Regions from separate parts of the Rhizobium sp. N621 genome, predicted to be linked through region 2. Evidence: riboswitches for the same ligand, from Rfam matches in the RefSeq annotation. Region 2 holds a riboswitch; the other holds the start of a gene.
The links. Region 2 has a riboswitch for cobalamin ahead of cobU (bifunctional adenosylcobinamide kinase/adenosylcobinamide-phosphate guanylyltransferase). Riboswitches for the same ligand answer to the same signal wherever they lie in the genome.
Positions count from the first base shown of each region.

Region 1: linked by a shared signal. The riboswitch ahead of nrdH (glutaredoxin-like protein NrdH) and the one ahead of cobU (bifunctional adenosylcobinamide kinase/adenosylcobinamide-phosphate guanylyltransferase) in region 2 are both predicted to bind cobalamin.

Region 1 covers NZ_CP013495.1:3,997,092-4,002,218, reverse strand. The annotation lists gene AMK00_RS19205 (MerR family transcriptional regulator) at 1-59, opposite strand, end outside; gene AMK00_RS19200 (heavy metal translocating P-type ATPase) at 130-2,367, shown strand; cobalamin riboswitch at 2,778-3,003, shown strand; gene nrdH (glutaredoxin-like protein NrdH) at 3,267-3,488, shown strand; gene nrdI (class Ib ribonucleoside-diphosphate reductase assembly flavoprotein NrdI) at 3,502-3,915, shown strand; gene nrdE (class 1b ribonucleoside-diphosphate reductase subunit alpha) at 3,894-5,127, shown strand, end outside.
Region 2 covers NZ_CP013495.1:2,614,359-2,619,485, forward strand. The annotation lists gene cobN (cobaltochelatase subunit CobN) at 1-906, opposite strand, end outside; gene cobW (cobalamin biosynthesis protein CobW) at 910-1,965, opposite strand; gene cobU (bifunctional adenosylcobinamide kinase/adenosylcobinamide-phosphate guanylyltransferase) at 1,972-2,481, opposite strand; cobalamin riboswitch at 2,921-3,069, opposite strand; gene AMK00_RS12745 (chloride channel protein) at 3,296-5,086, shown strand; gene AMK00_RS12750 (adenylate/guanylate cyclase domain-containing protein) at 5,094-5,127, opposite strand, start outside.

The DNA of each region.
Region 1 (5,127 bases), 1.4 Mb from region 2:
ACCGTTGGCACCTTCACGCCGCTTCGACGGGCCGCCTCGCCAATCGTGATCTTTTTCATGATTTTTCTCTTGCACCTCTAGTCGCTAGAGGATGTAGGGGGGATGCTTCTGTTTGACAAGGAAGCGGATATGGCTGAGACGAGCGTGACACGATACAGGGTCGGCGGCATGGATTGCGCCGCCTGCGCGAGCAAGATCGACACCGCAGTCAGGCGCATAGCAGGCGTTGCCGATGTCACCGTCTCGGTGGTGACAGGCACCATGATCGTCCGGCATGACGGCAGCAGCGATCTCAAGGCAGTCGAGAGGAAGGTGACGGGGCTTGGTTATTCCGTCTCGCCCTTTACCGGAAATGCGACGCCCGCGCGTGAAGGCCGCCCGCACCATCATCACGATCATGCCGCTCATGGCCATGGAGATCACGACCGTGCCGGGCATGATCACGACCATGCCCATGACGAGAAGGAAATCGAAGGCCTGCATGGGCACGACCATGCGCTGATGACCGGTCCTTGGTGGCGGAGCAGGAAAGGCCGCCTGACCATTTTTTCGGGTGCGGCACTCGTTGTCGCCTATGCCGTCGGCCATCTGGTGCCGGCGATCGCGTCCTATGCCTTCTTGGTCGCGATACTGGTCGGTCTGCTGCCGATTGCGCGGCGAGCCGTCATGGCGGCTTTGTCAGGCACGCCGTTTTCGATCGAGATGCTGATGACGATCGCCGCCGTCGGCGCCGTCGTTATCAATGCGGGCGAGGAAGCGGCAACGGTCGTATTCCTGTTCCTCGTCGGCGAGCTGCTCGAAGGCGTGGCGGCGGGCAGGGCGCGTGAAAGCATCCAGTCGCTGACGGCCCTGGTGCCGAAGACCGCGCTGCTCGAAGACAATGGGCAGATGCGCGAGGTGCCGGCGGAAAGTCTTGCCGTCGGCGCGGTCATCATGGTTCGTCCCGGCGACCGCATCTCTGCCGACGGCGTCATCGTATCAGGCGAGAGCGCGATCGACGAGGCTCCGGTGACGGGCGAGAGCACGCCGGTGCGTAAGGGCGTCGATGCCGTCGTCTATGCCGGTACGGTCAATGGCGATGCGGTGCTCAGGGTTCGCGTCACGGCAGCCGCTGCCGACAATACCATTGCTCGCGTCGTCAAGCTGGTGGAAGAAGCGCAGGAATCGAAGGCGCCGACGGAGCGGTTCATCGATCGGTTTTCGCGCTACTACACGCCAGGTGTCGTCGTCGTCGCCGCACTGGTCGCGGTCATTCCGCCGCTGTTTTTCGGCGGCGCGTGGAGTGAATGGATCTACAAAGGCCTTGCCATCCTGCTGATTGGCTGCCCCTGCGCCCTTGTCATCTCGACGCCGGCGGCGATCGCCGCTTCGCTGTCGGCGGCCGCACGGCGCGGATTGCTGATGAAGGGCGGCGCGGTCCTGGAGACGCTCGGCAAGGTGACGATGGTCGCCTTCGACAAGACGGGCACGCTGACGGAAGGCAAGCCTCGGGTCACCGACATCCTTTCCTTCGGATTGAGCGAGGCGCAGCTCCTGTCGCGCGCGGCTGTGCTCGAGCAGGGCTCCAGCCATCCGCTGGCACTGGCGATTCTCCACCGCGCCAAAGCGGACGGCGTGCCCGTGCCGCCCGCCTTCGAACTGGAAGCGCTGCCGGGCAAGGGTGTCACCGGCAAAGTCGGCGGCGAGACAGTGGATCTCTTGTCGCCGCCTGCCGCACGCGAGCGTGGGGCGCTCAACGCGGAACAGGAGGCGCGTATTGCAGGGCTCAATGATGACGGCAAGAGCGTATCGGTGCTGCTCGTCAATGGCGCTGCGGCCGGCCTGATCGCCATGCGCGACGAGCCGCGCGAGGATGCCGAAGTGGGGCTCTCGGCGCTCAAGGCGGCCGGTGTCAAGGCGATGATGCTGACGGGCGACAACAAGCGGACGGCGGCCGCCGTCGCCGGCATGCTCGGCATCGACTGGCGCGGCGAGATGATGCCCGAGGAAAAGCAGCGGGTCGTCGGTGAATTGAAGCGCGAAGGTTTCGTCGTCGCCAAGGTCGGCGACGGCATCAACGACGCGCCGGCGCTCGCCGCCGCCGACATCGGCATCGCCATGGGTGGCGGCACGGATGTGGCTCTGGAGACGGCCGATGCCGCCGTGCTGCACGGACGCGTCGGCGACGTGGCGCGGATGATCGCGCTTTCCAAGCGCACGATGCGCAATATCTTGCAGAATATCACCATCGCGCTCGGGCTGAAGGCTTTCTTTCTGGTGACCACGATCGCCGGCATTACCGGGCTCTGGCCGGCGATCCTCGCCGATACCGGCGCCACCGTGGTGGTGACGATCAATGCGCTGCGATTGCTTCGGATAAAGGTATGAACCCGACTGGCGGCGGGAAGACTGCCGATTCCGGCCTACCCGGGGAATCGAAAATAGCGGAGCCGGCCATCTGCCGGCTCTCAGTTTGCTGACAAAGTCTCCTCCATCATGTTCCGCCTTGTGCCGAGCATCTAACCACCGCAACTATCAGGCAGGAAAACGGTTTAATTTTCAGATGCTTAATTGGACGTGCGCAGATCCTCGGCACAAGGCCGAGGATGACGTCGCGGGTTGCAGTGCTTTGTCAGCAGCCTAGGAGCCAGCTTGTCGGCCGGTTCACGTCGAGGCCTTCTCCACAGCCTGTTTTCGTTAAGCTTTCGTTATCCCTGTTTTTCACAGGAATACAGCGATTTCAAACCTGCCGTAACGCAATGCACAAACCATCCGTTGACGTGAATTTGGATTCGCGTACTATATCTAGTGTTCGAGGTTCCCTCGATTCGTGAGGATTGAGGGCTAAGACGGGAATACGGTGCGTGGCGCCATCATGGCGCGGCGATGCCGGAGCTGCCCCCGCAACTGTAAGCGGCGAGCAACTGCCCGATTTCAGGTCACTGAGGCATGATGCCTTGGGAAGGCTGGGGCAGAGTGCTTCGACCCGTGAGCCAGGAGACCTGCCTCGAACGAAACGTCCACGGGCGGGGTGTCCGGAAGGTCGCGTCTACGAAGGCGGAATGAATCCGCGTCTGTTGCGCTGCCCCGAACGTCCGCATGAGCACTTCGGGGTTTGAAGTCATGTCGAGAACATCAAGGCCGTCGCCCGCGCACATCCTGCGAGGGATGATATCAGGCGTTTAAAGCGCCAACCTTGCCACATCATTGTCAAGCATTGTCCCGGACGCCGTACGGCGCCCGATCCAGCCCTGCGTCCTGAATCCATTGACATCACGAGGAACATGATGAGCGTTACCGTTTACAGCAAGCCGGCCTGCGTCCAATGCACCGCCACCTACCGCGCCCTCGACCGCCTGGGCGTGGACTATGAAATCGTCGATATTTCCCAGGATGCCGCAGCGCTCGAACGTGTGCGCGGCATGGGCTACATGCAGGTTCCGGTCGTGGTTGCCGGCAGCCAGCATTGGGCGGGTTTCCGACCCGACATGATCAGCGCGCTTTCCTGAGCTGAGAAAAGCGATGGGGCTGATCGTCTATTATTCCAGCCGATCCGGAAATACCCATCGTTTCGTCGAGAAGCTGGGGCTGCGCGCGGCGCGCATTCCCCTTGGCGCTGAGGACATCCATATCCGGGAACCTTATGTGCTGATCTTGCCTACCTATTGCGGCGACGGCGGCCCCGGGATCGTAAAGGGAGCCGTGCCCAAGCCGGTGATCCGCTTCCTCAACGATGCGGAAAACCGCTCCAACATCCGCGGCGTGATTGCCGCGGGCAACAGCAATTTCGGCGAGACCTACGGGCTAGCCGGCGATGTCATCTCGAAGAAGTGCCAGGTGCCGTATCTCTACAGGTTCGAGCTTCTGGGAACGGCCGAGGATGTCGCCAATGTCAAAGACGGGATGGGACGATTTTGGACACGGGAACAAATCTGACGCGGGATGCGGGCGCAAAACCGCTGAAGGCGGCTGAAACGCTCGATTATCACGCGCTGAACGCGATGCTGAACCTCTATGACGATGACGGCAAGATCCAACTCGACAAGGATCGCATGGCGGCCAGGCAATATTTCCTGCAGCATGTGAACCAGAACACCGTGTTTTTTCACAATCTTCGAGAAAAGCTCGATTACCTCGTCACTGAGGGCTATTACGAGCAGGAGGTGCTCGACCAATATTCCTTCAATTTCGTCCGCGACCTTTTCGATCGGGCCTATGCCAGGAAATTCCGTTTTCCCACTTTCCTCGGCGCTTTCAAATATTATACCAGCTACACGCTGAAGACCTTCGACGGAAAGCGTTATCTCGAGCGCTATGAGGACCGCATCTGCATGGTGGCGCTGACCTTGGCGCGGGGCGACGAGGCCCTTGCCCGCGACATGGTCGACGAGATCATTTCCGGCCGTTTCCAGCCGGCGACGCCGACCTTTCTCAATGCCGGCAAGAAGCAGCGCGGCGAACTGGTTTCCTGTTTCCTGCTGCGGGTCGAGGACAATATGGAATCGATCGGCCGGTCGATCAATTCGGCGCTGCAATTGTCGAAGCGCGGCGGCGGCGTGGCGCTGTCGCTGACAAATATCCGTGAGGCCGGCGCGCCGATCAAGCAGATCGAGAACCAGTCGTCGGGTATCATTCCGGTGATGAAGCTGCTCGAAGACAGTTTCTCTTATGCCAACCAGCTCGGTGCCCGTCAGGGAGCCGGCGCCGTTTATCTCAACGCTCATCACCCCGACATTATGCGCTTCCTCGACACCAAGCGCGAAAATGCCGACGAGAAGATCCGCATCAAGACGCTGTCGCTCGGTGTCGTCGTGCCCGACATCACCTTCGAACTCGCGAGAAACAATGAGGATATGTATCTGTTCTCGCCTTACGACGTGGAGCGCGTCTACGGCGTGCCTTTCACGGAGATTTCGGTGACGGAAAAGTACCGGGAGATGGTGGCGGATGCTCGCATCTCGAAGAAGAAGATCAAGGCGCGCGAATTCTTCCAGGTGCTCGCCGAAATTCAGTTCGAGAGTGGTTATCCCTACATCATGTTCGAGGACACGGTGAACCGGGCGAACCCGATTGCCGGGCGCATTTCGATGAGCAATCTCTGCTCCGAGATCCTGCAGGTCAGCGAGGCAAGCGAATACAATGACGACC
Region 2 (5,127 bases):
CAACGCCTCGATCAGGGCTTCGATGGGTCGGGTTTCTCCACTTTGGACGAGGGCGCGGTAGAACGCGATGGCGACGATAGAGCGGATCGTAAGTTCGGTATCCACCTTTTCCGTCGAATGTTCGCCCTTATCTTCGTCCGCGCGTGCGGTACCCCCCTCTGCCCTGCCGGGCATCTCCCCCACAAGGGGGGAGATCGAGTCGCCGACAGGGCTTCTCCAAACAACTGATGTAGGGCGACGGTCTCGCTCCTTGCCGATCTCCCCCCCTGTGGGGGAGGTGTCCGGCAGGACAGAGGGGGGTGCTTCCGCAGAAGTGCCAGAAACCAGCCTCTTCCACTCCTCAGTTCCAACCAGCCCCCGCCCCGGCCACCAGATGCCAGCCTTCATCAAAGGCGCGGCCGGCGCCGGCTTCTCCGCCCCTGACAGCATCGCCGATGCATAAGTGAGAAAATCCCGCGCATTGGCGTCGCCGCCTTCGATCAGATAGGCCCAGAGCGCGTTGAGATCGTCGAGGTCAACATTGGAGAAAGGAACCAGCCCGGCATCCGGCTTGGCATCGCCAGGCAACACCGCGATCAGCGCACCGTTGCGGGTTGCCGCCGCATGCAACGCCTCCAGCGCATAGTGGAAGTAGCTCGCCCCACCCAGCGCCCGCACAACGATCAGCTTGGCGTGCCGGGCCGTTCGCTCGACATAGGTATCGACCGACATCGGATGCTTGAGGCTCATCAGGTTCGCGAGCCTCAGCGAATGCGACATCCCCTCACACTCGCGATAGGCGGCCGCGATCGCGGCAAGCTCGGTGTCGGCAGCCGACAGGAACAGGATATCGCCCGGCGACTGGCCGAGGTCGATCGCCTCCTCGCCGTCGCTGATCGTTCCCTGCTGGGCCAGAAGCAGATGCATCGATTATCCCTGAATGAGCGCTTCGATCGCTTTGCGCACCGCGTCCTGGTTCATTTCGTGCAAGCCGATGACGACAAGGCGCGTGCGGCGCGCCTCGCCCGCTGCCCAGGCGCGGTCGAAATACTGGTCAATGCGGCTGCCGACGGCCTGCAACTGCAGGCGCATTGGCTTGTTCGAAACGTCGATGAAGCCCTTGAGGCGCAGCACGTCATGCTCAGCGATGATGTCCTTCAGCTTCTCGACAAAGCCTGTCGGATCGGAAACGGCGCCGAGTTCGACAACGAAGCTGTCGAATTCGTCGTGGTCGTGCGGCGTCCCTTCCTCGTGCTCCAGCTCGTGATGGGACTTGCGGTTGGCGATATCGTCTTCCGTGCCGATGCCGAGGCCGAGCAACACGCCGGCCGGCACCTCGCCATTCATGGCCTCGATCATGACCGGCTTGCGGGCGACGCGGGAGGCAACTTCGCTCTTCACGCGGCCCAGGCCATCGCCATCGATCAGGTCGGTCTTGTTGAGCACGATGAGATCGGCGCATGTGAGCTGGTCTTCGAACAGCTCCTCAATCGGGCTCTCATGATCGAGCGAGTCGTCTTCGCTACGCGCCGCCTCGACCGCATCATGGTCGTCGGCGAAACGACCGGCGGCAACGGCCGCGCTGTCGACCACCGTAATGACGCCGTCGACGGTCACCTGGGTGCGGATATCAGGCCAGTTGAAGGCGGCGACCAGCGGCTGCGGCAGGGCGAGGCCGGAGGTTTCGATGACGATATGGTCGGGCCGCTGTTCGCGCTCCAGAAGCTTCGTCATCGTTGGGATGAAATCGTCGGCGACGGTGCAGCAGATGCAGCCATTGGTGAGTTCGATGATATCGTCCTCGCTGCAATTCTCCGCGCCGCAGCCCTTCAGCACCTCGCCATCGACACCGAGATCGCCGAACTCGTTGATGATAAGCGCAATCTTTTTGCCGCCGGCATTGGTGAGCAGGTTGCGGATCATCGTCGTCTTGCCGGCGCCGAGGAAGCCGGTGATGACGGTTGCGGGGATTTTCTGCTGGTTCATGGAACTTCAACCCTTCATTTTCAACGGCAGACCGGCCGCGATGAAATAGACTTCGTCGGCCTTCGCCGCGATTATTTGGTGCAGCCGTCCGGCATGGTCGCGAAAATCGCGCGCCATTCGATTGTCAGGCACGATGCCAAGGCCAACCTCGTTGGAAACAACGACGATCCGCGCCCTGGCGCTAGGCAGGAAATCGGCGAGCGCCGTAAACTCCGCTGGGATATCTCGCTCCTCCATTATCAGATTGGTCACCCAGAGCGTCAGGCAGTCGATCAGCACAATGCGCCTCTCGCCGTCGATGGCGGTAAGCTTCTCGACGAGATCGAGGGGCTCCTCATGCGTCGTCCAGGAGGGGCCGCGATCGGCCTTGTGCTGGGCAATACGCGTCCGCATCTCCTCGTCCCAGGCACGGCCGGTGGCGAGGTAGTGGCGCTCGAGGCCGCTTGCCATAACGAGATTTTCGGCAAAACGGGATTTGCCGGAGCGCGCGCCGCCGAGGATGAGGGTGGTGGTCATACTGAAGCGGCCTTCGGAGAGAAGATGTGGCCGTTAGCCGTCGAGGCTGTGACACCCGCATACTCGACATAAGCGGCCGAAATCACCGCACCGCCGCCACTGTATCGCACCACCGCAGGCGGCACTGAATTCGTTCGTTCAGCCAAAACAACCTCCGTGCTGGCAGCGGGTCTCTTGCCCAGGGTTGGGCTTTTCGCCCGGCACGGAAGGCAGGTCTCCTGGCTCGCGGTTATCGGCGGCGATCGGGGCGAACCGGAAGCCCGGTCGCCCCTGATCGTGCCAGCGGATCTGCCTCGCCTTCCCGGCTGCCTCGATGAAAAGGTGGACGATTCGTAGAGATAGAGGCGTCCGACCCCGGTTGATCACCATGCATTTCCAGTGGCTTTTCCGGCATGTCGCCCATCCCACCCGCCTGCACGATTGCAGCCCGCCAGCCGAAAGGGTTCGATGCCGGATGGAAGACCCTGACCGCTCTACAGTCGCGGGGTCGGCTGTGATGAAGGCGCCCGATGTGGGTCCGCCCCGTCACATTCCCTTTTCATCCGGAAAGCGAAATGCCGATCCGGAACCATCCGTTATTCCTCGGATGGTTAGGCAAGCCGGCGGGTGAAGTCAACCGACCTTCGCAAACACCTTCCCGCAACGTTGCGCGAAAGGCCAGCCAACACCACTGACTCTACCGGAAATATCGTCTTTTATCAGATGCTTACGTCATAAATATTTGACCCGCCGGTCGGCTTTTCGCCGCAATTGCGTTGCAAGGCAACCGCACCTCCGCCCTTGACCCGGCCTCTCCTCGCCTAGTTGTCTAGCCATGCTTATGAAATTGGATCGGCGCCGCCTGCGCACGCTGCGTGTTTTCTTCGATCCGGGGCGGCTGCGTGCGCTGACGCGCCGCAGCGAAGTTGGCCTGTCGCTGACAGGCGCCATCGTCGGCATCGCTTCGGGCCTTGCCGTGACCGGCATGAGCTATGTCTCCAACCAACTGCACCAGCTTGTTTTCGGCATCGCCGACAGCGACAGGCTGAGCGCGTCTGCCATCGAGGACAAGATGCTGCTGCTCACCGCCCCCGTCATCGGTGGCGCCCTGCTCGGCCTACTGCTCCTGGTCCTCGCCAAACGGCGCAAGAAACCAATGGTCGACCCGATCGAGGCGAACGCACTGCATGGCGGCCGCCTCTCCCTGACCGATAGCATCATCGTTGCCGTACAGAACCTGATCTCCAACGGCTTCGGCGCCTCCGTCGGCCTGGAGGCCGGCTATACCCAGCTCGCCGCCGGCATCGCCTCCAAATTCGGCCTGAAGCTGCAGCTACGCCGCTCGGACCTGCGCATCCTCGTCGGTTGCGGCGCGGCCGGCGCCATCGCCGCCGCCTTCAACGCGCCGCTGACGGGCGCCTTCTACGCCTTCGAGCTGATCATCGGCACCTATACCATCGTGTCGTTGACCCCGGTCGTCGTCTCCGCCCTCGTTTCAACCCTCATCGCAAGGTTGCTTGTCGAGGGCGATTTCACCATCGATATCGGCAGCTTCGGCTCGGTCGTGCCGGCCGATTATATCCCGGCGCTGCTGCTCGGCGTCTTCTGCGCCGGCGTTGGCATTCTCCTCATGCAGGGCGTAGCCTTCATCGAGGAGGTGGCGCGCAAAAGCTCGATCGCCCCGCCCTTTCGCCCGGCGCTCGGCGGCATCATCGTCGGGCTTCTCGCCATGATCTCCCCCCAGGTTCTTTCGGCCGGCCACGGCGCGCTGCATCTCAACCTGTCCCGCGACGTGGCGATCCCGGCGCTGATCGGTCTCTTCCTCCTGAAATCCCTTGCCTCGGCGATCTCGATCGGCTCCGGTTTCAGGGGCGGGCTGTTTTTCGCCTCGCTGTTCATGGGCGCCCTGCTCGGCAAGCTCTTTGCTTATTGCGCTCCCTATTTCGCCGATGCGACATTGACGCCGGTCATTTATGCCGTGGTCGGGATGAGTTCCCTGTCGGTCGCCGTCATTGGCGGGCCGCTGACGATGACCTTCCTGGCGCTCGAAATCACCGGTGATTTTCCGATCACGGCACTGGTTCTTGCCGCCGTCATCACCTCCTCGCTCGTCGTGCGCTCGACCTTCGGCTACTCCTTTGCCACATGGCGCTTCCACCTGCGCGGCGAAAGCATCCGCAGCGCCCACGACGTTGGCTGGATCCGCAATCTGACGGTGAACAAGCTGATGCGCGCCGACGTGAAAACGGCAAGGGCCGATATCTCGTTGGAGGAGTTCAAGAAGACCTTCCCGATCGGCTCAACCCAACGCGTCATTCTCGTTGAGGAGAACGACAAATATGCCGGTCTCGTGCTGGTGCCTGAGATCTACGCCAACCCGACCGACGCCCAGGACGAGAGCCAGACGCTTGCCGATTTCGTCCGCTACCGCAATGATTTCCTGCAGCCGCAGATGAATGCCAAGCAGGCGGCGGCGATCTTCGACAAGAGCGAAAGCGAAGCGCTCGCCGTCGTCAACAATCTGATCGAGCGCAAGGTGGTGGGACAGCTCAGCGAAAGCCACACGCTGCGCCGCTACAGCGAAGAACTCGACCGCCGCCGCCGCGAGGTGTCGGGCGAGATTTGAGCGAGCCTTAAGAAGCGGCGCCGGCAAGCCTGAAGACGTCG